Pseudolabrys taiwanensis: one gene and its partner. The main gene of each other region encodes a partner of the protein of the gene in region 2 in a complex. Links are inferred from orthologs where the notes say so. Each region holds a gene or a part of one and is shown on either strand. Other genes may lie near its edges.

Region 1 (4,298 bases), 2.6 Mb from region 2 along the record:
ACGAGACCGGCTCGCGATCGATGCGGCATTTGCGCGACGTCGAGCCGTCTTCGCCCGCCGGCGCATCGATGCCGGTGCCGAGCGTTGCAAGGCCGAGCATGCCTTCGATCTCGGCATTGATCGCCCAAGTGCCTCCGCCTTCCGAAAAAGCCAGCTCGTCCATGGTGGCGCGGCGCAGGCCGCGGCCGGGCGCGAGCATGGAGATAGCTTCGATCATATTGGTCTTGCCGGCGCCGTTCGCGCCGGTGAGCACCACGGGACCGGCGCGGTCGAGCCTCACCTGCGCGGCGTGATAGCTGCGGAAGTTGCTCAGCGTCAGGCGGCGGATGAAGGCAGCGGTCATTGGCTGTGCCGCGCCATAGGCCGCAGCCGACCCTCTCCCCTTGCGGGAGAGGGTGGCGCGCAGTCGAAGTCGGATTTATCCGACTTCGACCACTCTAAAGTGCCGAACTCGGCTATAGCCGAGTTCGGGCGCGCGCCGGGTGAGGGGTCAGTCCGTGCCATTCGTGAGACGCGCGAAAATGTCTTCCAAGACGGAATTGGGTGTCTGCAGAACTTCGTTATTCCAATAGCGAAGGACGCGAAATCCCTCGCGCGCAAAATGCCGATCCCGCTCTTGATCGCGTGGTGACGAGAAGTGCTGGCTGCCGTCAATTTCGATGATGATGCGGTGGTCGAAGCAAACGAAGTCGATGATGGAGCCATCCAGCGGTACTTGGCGACGGAACTTGAACCCTGCGAGTCTGCGGTCGCGCAGCAGCCGCCACATTCTGGCTTCGGCTTCGGTCGGAGCACGGCGCATCTGCCGCGCGAAGCTGCGGCTCTTCTTCGCCGTCGGACGATGGTGAAAGCCTGCTGGCACCGACCCCTCACCCGGCGCGCTATCGCGCGCCACCCTCTCCCGCAAGGGGAGAGGGTACCCGAGCAAGCGGCGACGGCGCTACACCCGCATCGGCATCAGCACGTAGAGCGCGCCCTTGGCGTCGCGGTCCTGGATCAGGGTCGGCGAGCCCGGATCGGCAAGCTTGAGCACGGCCACCTCGCCCTCGATCTGCGCGGCGATGTCGAGCAGGTAGCGCGAGTTGAAGCCGATATCGAGCGGCTCGGAATCGTAGTCGACCTCGAGCTCTTCGGTGGCGCTGCCTGAATCCGGATTGGTCACCGACAGCACCAGCCGTCCGCCGGTGATCGACAGCTTCACCGCGCGGCCGCGTTCGCTCGACACCGTCGAAACGCGGTCGACCGCCGCCTCGAAGTCCTTCTTGTCGACGACGAGGCTCTTGTCGTTGTTGACCGGGATGACGCGGCCGTAATCGGGGAAGGTGCCGTCGATCAGCTTCGAGGTGAGCACCACCGGGCCGATGGTGAAGCGGATCTTGCCGGCCGACAACTCGATGGCGATCTCGCCTTCGCCGCTGTCGATCAGGCGCTGCACTTCGCCCACGGTCTTGCGCGGGATGATGATGCCCGGCATGCCGGCCGCGCCCTCGGGCAGCGGCAATTCGCATTGCGCGAGGCGGTGGCCGTCGGTCGCCACCGCGCGCAAGGTCGCGGCATTGGCCGCGCCCGCCGCGTGCAGGTAGATGCCGTTGAGATAGTAGCGCGTCTCCTCGGTGGAGATCGCGAACTGGGTCTTGTCGATCAGCCGCTTGAGGTCGGCGGCCGGCAGTTTGAACGAATGCGTCATCTCGCCGGCGGCGAGATCGGGGAAGTCGCTCTCCGGCAGCGTCTGCAGCGTGAAGCGCGAACGTCCGGCGCGGATCGACAGCACGGCGCGGTCGCCGGACCCTTCGATGACGATCTGCGAGCCGTCCGGCAGCTTGCGCACGATGTCGTAGAACATATGCGCCGGCACGGTGGTCGAGCCGCCCGGCGTCACCTCGGCGGCGATGGTGTCGGTGACTTCGAGGTCGAGGTCGGTCGCCTTCAGGCTCAGGGCGCCCTTGTCGGCCTTGACCAGCACGTTGGCGAGAATTGGGATGGTGTTGCGCCGTTCGACCACGCGGTGGACGTGGCCCAGCGACTTCAACAGTTCAGCACGCTCGACAGTAACTTTCATGGAAGACCCGCTTAGGCGCCGGAATAAGCCCGGGAACGGGCGTGACACCAAGCCGGCCGCCCGCGGAATGCGGGCGCCGGGGGGCAAAGGTGGCAAGAGCGGGGCAAATGCGCAAGGGCGCGTTTTTGCTCCCCGCTCCTATCCCCAGGCGGTCCACAGGGCAGCGCCGCGGCTGTGGCCCCTGATCCGTCATCCTGAGGTGCGAGCGAAGCGAGCCTCGAAGGATGACGGGCACGGGCTGTCCCCCTTCGAGGGCCGCCTTGCGGCGGCCACCTCAGGGTGACGGTCAGACGTCGGTACGAGACCCCTTTTACTCCTGCAGCTGGCGCTTCAGGATCTCGATCTCCTCGGCGAGCGCGACGTCGTTGCCGACGAGGCCCTCGATCTTGCGCACCGCGTGCAGAACGGTGGTGTGGTCGCGGCCACCGAAGCGACGGCCGATCTCCGGCAGCGAGCGCAGGGTCAGCGTCTTGGCGAGATACATCGCCACCTGACGCGGGCGCACGACGTTGGCCGTACGGCGCGAGGACAACAGGTCGGAGCGGCTAACATTGTACTGCCGCGCGACGATGCGCTGGATGTCCTCGATCTTGACGCGCTTGGGTTCCTGCGGCCGGATCAGGTCGCGCACTTCGCGCTCGGCCATCTCCAGGGTCACCGGGTGACCGGTCAGCTTGTTGTGCGCCAGCAGGCGGTTGAGCGCGCCTTCGAGGTCGCGGCCGTTATGCGTGACGGTCTTGGCGATATACGACAGCACCGGCAGCGGCACGTCGAAGCTCGGATGATGCGCGCGGGCCGCGAGCACGCGGGCCTTGAGGATTTCCAGGCGAAGTTCTTCGCCGAGCGTGCCCATCTCGACCACGAGACCGCCGGCCAGACGCGAGCGCACGCGATCGTCGAGGCTTTCGAGATCGGACGGCGGCCGGTCGGAGGCGATGATGACCTGACGGCCGGCATCGATCAGCGCATTGAGCGTGTGGCAGAACTCGGCCTGCGTCGACTTGCCCTGCAGGAACTGCAAGTCGTCGATCACCAGCACGCCGATACCGCGAAGGGCTTCTTTGAACGCGAGTGCGGTCTGCGTGCGCAGCGCCGACACGAAGCCGTACATGAACTTCTCGGCGGTAAGATAGAGCACCTTGCGCTCGCCCGCCGCGTTGCCGGCCCAGGTGATGGCCTGCAGCAGATGCGTCTTGCCGAGGCCGACACCCGCATGGATGTAAAGCGGGTTGAACATCACGGGATCGTTGCGGCGCGCGATCGCCACCTGCTTGGCGGCGGCGTGCGCGAGCGTGTTCGAGCGGCCGACGACGAAGCTCTCGAAGGTGAGGCGCGGATCGAGCGGCGAGCCGCCCAGCGCATCGTGCATGCCCGGGTCGCCGACAGTCGACACCCGCCCATGACCGTTGCCGTTGATGCCGGCATAAGCGCCGCTGCCATTGCTGACGGCAGCCGGCATCGGCTCGGCTTTCTTCACCACAGGCGCGGCCGGCTTCAGCACGGCGGAGCGCACGATCAGTTCGATACGGCCGACTTCCGGCTGCTGCGCTTGCCAGCAGGCGAGCACGCGCTCGGCGTAGTGCGACTGGATCCAGCTCTTGAGGAAGCGGGTCGGAACCGAGAGGCGGACGCCGCCATCCTCGATGCCTTCCAGGTCCATGCGGGCAAACCAGCTCGAATAAACGTCGTCGCCGACTTCGGCGCGCAGACGTTCTTTGACTCGTGACCAGCTATCCTGATCCGCGTTCGACATTCTACCTGCTCTATCCGCTTCTATTGTTGAAATGAACTCGGGTGGCCCCGGCACAAGCGGCATACAGCCGCCGACACGCCGGATACGCGACGCAACTACTCACTCGATGATCTCTTTGGAGGCAACGGTACATGCAGCGGGCATCATGCCCGAGCTGACAGCGGCCGCGGTCGAGAGAGCCTTGCGTCTCAACCCGCGGGTGGGGAAACCGCTCCGCGGATGCCCCGGACACGCATCAGCGACAACGGCGTCAGGGAATCCACGTAGGAGGAGAATGACGGCACGACAGGACAACACGGACAAGCATCGAACACTTCGTGTCCAACGCGGTCGGACTTGGTCGCCGACACTGTCCCTGCATCTGTCATTGTCATCCCCCTCAAATGTTCTTCGGGCAATGGGGGCCCGGATCAGTTACGTGCTCAACTACACGGTAGTTGGATCAGTTCCTCAGTCTTCGCATCATCCATCAAGCTTACGTACGTC
Region 2 (5,988 bases):
GTATGGCGGCGCCGACCTCGGCCTATGCAGCGCCGGCCGTCGAGAGCCGCAGCGGCTTTATGAGCGGCCGCGGCCTTTACTGAGCCGCATTTTTTCGCCACATCATTGCCATTGTCCCCGCCGGGCGCGATCGCTTCCGGCGATATGAGCATTTGACGATGGCCCTTGGCTTGAAGATCGCACGCGTGGCTGTTGCGGCGCTGGTGACGGCCGGTCTGCTGGCGAGCCCGGTGCTGGCCCAGCGCGGCCGCGATGCGACCGCCCAGCCGAAGAAGGACGAGCCGCAGATCACGGCGCCGCATGCGATCCTGATCGACGCCGAGAACGGCGGCGTGCTTTACGAGCGCGATCCCGACAAACTCATCTTTCCCGCCTCGCTCGCCAAGCTGATGACGGCCGAATACGTCTTCCACGAGATCAAGGAAGGCCGCATCAAGCTCACCGACGAATATCCGGTCAGCGAGAACGCCTGGCGCAAGGGCGGGGCGCCCTCCGGCACCTCGACCATGTTCGCGGCGCTGCATAGCCGCGTCAGCGTCGACGATCTGCTCAAGGGGCTCGCGATCCAATCGGCCAACGACGCCTGCATCGTGCTTGCCGAAGCCATTGCCGGTAGCGAGGCCGAGTTCGCCGCCAAGATGACGCAGCGTGCGCGGCAAATCGGTTTGACGCAGTCGGTCTTCACCAATTCGAACGGCTTGCCCGATCCCGGCACCAAGGTGACGACGCGCGAACTCGCGACACTCGCGCGCGAAATCATCCTGAACTATCCCGAGTTCTACAAGTATTTCGGCGAGCCGGAATTCACCTGGAACAAGATCCGCCAGCACAACCGCAACCCGCTTTTGCCGATGGGCATCGGCGCCGATGGCCTCAAGACCGGTTTCACCAAGGACGCGGGCTACGGTCTGGTCGGCTCCGCGGTGCAGAACGATCTGCGGCTCATCGTCGTGGTCAACGGCCTCAAGACGCCGAAGGAGCGCGCCGAGGAAGCCAAGAAGCTCCTCGAGTGGGGCTTCAAGAGCTTCGAGCAGCGCCTGCTGTTCGCCGACGGCCAGGAGATCGGCGCGGCCAAGGTCTATGGCGGCGCGTCTGGCCGCGTGCCGCTGGTCGCGACCGGCGCGGTCAAGGTGATGATGCCGAAGGCCGGTGGCGATAAGCTGATCGCGCGCATTGCTTATACCGGGCCGGTGCCGGCGCCCGTCACCGCCGGTCAGCAGATCGGCAGCCTGAAAGTCTGGCGCAACGACAAGCTCGTGCTTACGCAGCCTTTGAAGGCGACCGAGAGCGTCGCCAAGGGCTCGCTGTCGCAACGGGCCCTGGATGCGGTGACCGAGTTGGTCATCGCCCTGTTCCGCTCGGGGGCGGAGCGGTTATGATTGTGTTGTCATTCCGGGACGGCCCCAACGGGTCCGCGCGAAGCGTGGCCCGATGGCAGGCTCCGGGCCGGACCCGGAATCCGGCCATAAGGAGAGAACATATTGCTGGATTCCGGGTTCGCTCGCTGTGCTCGCGCCCCGGAATGACGGGAGTCTGAATGCGCGGACATTTCATCACCTTCGAAGGCGGGGAGGGCAGCGGCAAGTCCACCCATGCCGCGACGCTCGCGGCGCAGCTGAAGGCGCGCGGCGTCGAGGTGGTGCTGACGCGCGAGCCGGGCGGCTCGCCCGGCGCCGAGGTGATCCGCCACATCATCCTCTCCGGCATCGCCAAGCCGCTCGGCGCCGAGACCGAGGCGATCCTGTTCGCCGCGGCCCGTGACGATCACGTCAAAAGCACCATCCGCCCGGCCTTGGAAGCGGGCAAATGGGTGATCTGCGACCGCTTCATCGACTCCACCCGCGTGTATCAAGGGGTGCTCGGCAAGGTCGACGCCAAGCTGATCCGCGGGCTCGAGCGCGTCACGGTCGGGGGGTGCTTTCCCGAGTTGACCTTCATGCTCGACGTGCCGGCGCCGGTCGGGCTCGCGCGCGCCAAGACGCGGCGCGGCAATGCAGGTGCCGATCGCTTCGAGGCGGAGTCAGTCGAATTCCACGAGCATCTGCGCAGTGCTTACCGCGCGCTCGCCGATCGTGAGCCCAAGCGCATCATCGTGATCGACGGCCGCGCGCCGCGCGAGGTGGTGGCCGAACGCATCTGGACCACCGTGCAGCAGCGCTTTGGCGCCGCGCTCGATCGGCCCACGGCCGAGGCGGTCACGCCGTGAGCGAAGCGAGCGACGACGACCTGCCGCATCCGCGCGCGACCAATGTCCTGTTCGGCCACGCCGACGCCGAGCGCGCGCTGCTCGATGCCTATAAGAGCGGCCGCGTGCCGCATGCCTGGCTGATCGGCGGCCCGCCCGGCATTGGCAAGGCGACGCTCGCTTACCGCTTCGCGCGCTTCGTGCTGGCGCATCCCGATCCGCAGGCGGCCGAGGTGCAGAATGCGACTTCGCTCGCCGTCGATCCCGACAATCCGGTCGCGCATCGCATTGCCGCACAGGCGCAAGGCGACTTGCTCGCGCTCGAGCGCGTGATCAACGAGCAGACCGGCAAGCTGTACACGGTGATCCGTGTCGATGACGTCCGGCGCACGGTGTCGTTCTTCGGCTCGACCGCGGGCGAGGGCGGCTGGCGCATCGCGATCGTCGACTCGGTCGACGATCTCCAGCGCGAAGGCGCCAATGCGCTGTTGAAAGTGCTGGAGGAGCCGCCGGCGCGCACATTGCTTCTCCTGGTGAGCCACGCGCCGGGCCGCGTGCTGGCCACCATCCGCTCGCGCTGCCGGCGCCTGTTGCTGCGGCCGCTCGACGAAGCCGATGTGGTCGCCGCCGCAGCGGCGGCCGGCGGGCGCAGCGCGGACGACCCCGAACTCTTGGAAGCGGCGCGCGCGGCGGGCGGCAGCGTCGCGCGCACGCTTGCGCTGCTCGACGGCGCAGCGCTCGGTCTGCGCCAGCGCGTGCTCGACCTTATCGCGCAGTTGCCGAATCCGGATCCGCGCGCGCTGCACGCGCTCGGCGATGCGCTCGGCGGCACCGATCCGGCGACGCTCGAAACCTTCATGGACCTGGTGAACGATTGGCTGTCGTCGCGGCTGACGGACGCAACGCAAGATAAGCGGCGTTTGGCGGCGGTGGCCGAGACCTGGGACAAGGTCAATCGCGCGGCGCGCGACGTCGAAATCTACAATCTCGAGCGCAAACCGCTGGTGTTCAACGTCTTCGGCGCGCTCAGCGACACCGCGCGGGCGTAATCGCTCAAGCCTTCAGGCGCCAGAAGGCGACCGTCATCCAGCCGATCGAAGTGCCGAGGAAGGCGCCCGCGATCATGTCGCTAATGAAATGGAAATCGGCGCCGATCAGCCCAACCACGACCGCCGCGACGGCCAGCGCGTAAAGCGGTCGCCCCTTCGGCAGCATGATCCACGGCACCGAGACCAGTGCGCAGATCGCTGCGGTGTGGCCGGAGGGGAAGGAGCCGTAGCCAGCGCCGCCATGGAAGAAGTTGAAACCGTAGACGCCGTCGCGGATGAAGGACGGATTGTTCTGCACGAAGGTCTCGGGCCAGGTTCGGCCGAACACGTATTTGAGTTCGCTCTTCGTGATCTCCGTCACCAGCACGCTGATGCTGGTCAGCACAGCGACGGTACCGACATGCGCGAGCGGGCGTCCGCTCAACACCCACAACCCTGCAGCGAAGAACGCAACACAAGCCAGCGGCGCGAGCGGCTCCGGGATGTAAGTCAGTGTCGCGAAGGTGCCCTGATACGCGTGGTAGGCGTAGGCCATCTGTGCGACCGGCCGGTCGAGCCACAGATACGAGCCCGCGCCAACCACCGCCGTCGCGGCCAAGCTCGCGCTCCACGTACCGATCGCCCGCATACCCACCCCGCGTCAAGACGGCGCAGTTGTGGCGGGAAGAACGGACGATCGCAATAGCGTTCTACATAGGCCGCATCGACGGCCGTGGCGGCTCGTGTTCGGCCTTGCGCTCGAACTCTTCGGCCAGCTGACGCAGGGCTTCAGCGACGAAGGGATCGGCTTGGTCGGTGGCGCTGCGGCGGCAATGTTCTGCTTGGCTGAGAAGATACTGTTGAGCGGTCATTGGGCGGGTTCCGGTTTGCCGGGACGTTTTTGTTCGCCCCCAACAACGCCAAGGCCCGCCCTCGGTTCCTGACGGAACCTACCACTCAGTAACCGCGGCGACGCACTTTTTTGGCGGCCTTGCGGGCAGCGTAACGCGCATCGCGTGCAGCCTTCTGCTCAGCCAGCAGGCGCGTTTCGGCTTCCGCCTTCTCGGCGGCAATCATCGCTTCCAACGCCTCGGCTTCACGGCGGGCGACCTCGGCACGTTCGGCTTCGATGGCGGCCAGACGGGCGAGTTCAGCCTCGCGGGCCTTCTTCTCGGCATCACGGACGGCCTGGCGAGCCAAGCGGGCTTCGTGAATGGCCTGGCGCTTGGCGCGCTGCTCTTCCACCGCCGGATCGACGGCAGCGGCACGGAACTTCTCGAGCATCGCTTTCTTGACGGCAGCAGCATCGCGGCGACGCTGCTCGATATCGGGGGTACTGAAGGCAGCCATTGATTCTCCTCGTGACGGGCTTCAACCAGCCATATCGCCCGTCACGGCGTCATGTTCAACCTCCGGAGGGCCGCTGCCCTCCGGAAATTGTATCAAATAACGGTATCGGCCGGTGACAGCCTAAATCTTTGCCTCCTCGAAGGCCTGCACCCACATCGCGCAGATGCCGGAGCGCACGATGTCCTCGTGCGTGAACGAGACCACCGGCACGGGCAGGTTCTGGCGCGCGATCATGTCGATCACCACGCGCAGGCCGCTGTCGGCGGCGAGGTCGCACTGGCTGACGTCGCCGTTGATGACGACGGTGCAGTCGTCGCCGATGCGGGTGAGGAAGGTCTTGATCTCCGCCGGCGTGCAGTTCTGCGCCTCGTCGAGCAGCACGAAGGAATTCTTCCACGAGCGTCCGCGCATCACTTCGAACGGCACCATCTCGATCGAGCCGTTCTTCAGCGCGATGTCGAAGGCCGCCTTGCCGATACGGTCCTTGATCGCATCGGTTACCGGGACGGCCCAGGGCGCGAACTTGTCCTGCAACGAGCCTGGGAAGAAGCCGAGGGAGCGGCCGCATGGGACATTCGGCCGCGTCAGGATGATCCGGTCGATGCGGCGGTTGCGGTAGAGGTCGGCGGCATGGGTCGCGGCGACCCAGGTCTTGCCGGTGCCCGCGGGCCCGAGAACGATGACCTGGGGCGACCTGCGAAGAGCGTCGAGGTAGTCGGCCTGGGTAGGGTTGAGCGCCCTGATCGGCGGCAGGGAACGCTCGGTCTCGAATTTATCCTGAAAGTTTATGATCTCCGCGGATCCAAGCATACGTTCATGACGGCGCTTTTTCTTCGCGAGGTTCTTACCCAAGGGCCTGATCCTTTCGGTGGACTTAAGGTGAGTTGCAAACGCCAACAGCCCGCGAACGCCGAACTCGGACAAGGCCGAGAGCGGGCGCGCGGGTACAACAGGTGCTGTAAGAGGGAGGGGCTGATCGGCGGCCGCAAGGCGGGCATTCGGGGTTCTGTGGGTCCCGACTGACACCTATCGATCCGTAAGGTACGAACCGCCATAGCCAAGAAGCTAGTCGATTCGGGTGACGGAATTCTAAAAATTATTGCGGTGCACGCGTACTTCCGGGCGAGTGCCCGGCGACGCTAGTTCCGCTGCAGGCCGCAATATTGCTGTGTGCCGTTGTCCCAGCAGCCGGTCCGTTTGCAGACGGCGCTACGCTGGCCGCACGTGGTGATGCATGCCGACAGGTTGGCCTTGATCGCGACCTTGTTGCAGACCGCGATGCATGTCTGCTCTTCGCCGCTGCAGCGCATGGCGGCCGCGTGGATGGTCGTCGCGCCCAAAAGGGCTCCCAACAGCGTGACCGCGGCAAGCACCGTGAGACGAATTCCGGACATGCGCATCACCTTTCGCTCCACTCAGATTCCG

The links.
Region 1: the proteins of DW352_RS05065 (region 2) and dnaN are in contact, whole or in part, in a cryo-EM structure (PDB 8GIZ), measured with the Escherichia coli proteins. The link is inferred for Pseudolabrys taiwanensis from one-to-one orthologs.

Annotation. Positions count from the first base shown.
Region 1 is NZ_CP031417.1:3,671,157-3,675,454, reverse strand. Bases 1-2,779 are described here. They hold dnaN (DNA polymerase III subunit beta), read right to left. Parts: upstream 2,060-2,779; coding sequence 941-2,059; downstream 1-940. Other genes in these bases: dnaA (chromosomal replication initiator protein DnaA), read right to left, coding at 2,370-2,779; DW352_RS17430 (endonuclease domain-containing protein), read right to left, coding at 491-862; recF (DNA replication/repair protein RecF), read right to left, coding at 1-343. Outside these bases: more of dnaA, read right to left, coding at 2,780-3,812. UniProt on the Escherichia coli protein: Confers DNA tethering and processivity to DNA polymerases and other proteins. Acts as a clamp, forming a ring around DNA (a reaction catalyzed by the clamp-loading complex) which diffuses in an ATP-independent manner freely and bidirectionally along dsDNA.
Region 2 is NZ_CP031417.1:1,067,207-1,073,194, reverse strand. The notes cover bases 1,269-4,218. They hold DW352_RS05065 (DNA polymerase III subunit delta'), read left to right. Parts: upstream 1,269-2,202; coding sequence 2,203-3,234; downstream 3,235-4,218. Other genes in these bases: DW352_RS05055 (DUF6481 family protein), read right to left, coding at 4,171-4,218; DW352_RS26690 (hypothetical protein), read right to left, coding at 3,924-4,085; DW352_RS05060 (phosphatase PAP2 family protein), read right to left, coding at 3,239-3,862; tmk (dTMP kinase), read left to right, coding at 1,538-2,206; DW352_RS05075 (D-alanyl-D-alanine carboxypeptidase family protein), read left to right, coding at 1,269-1,379. Also shown: DW352_RS05080 (septal ring lytic transglycosylase RlpA family protein), read left to right, coding at 1-83; more of DW352_RS05075, read left to right, coding at 159-1,268; more of DW352_RS05055, read right to left, coding at 4,219-4,563; DW352_RS05050 (PhoH family protein), read right to left, coding at 4,684-5,373; DW352_RS05045 (hypothetical protein), read right to left, coding at 5,703-5,957. UniProt on the Escherichia coli protein: Part of the beta sliding clamp loading complex, which hydrolyzes ATP to load the beta clamp onto primed DNA to form the DNA replication pre-initiation complex.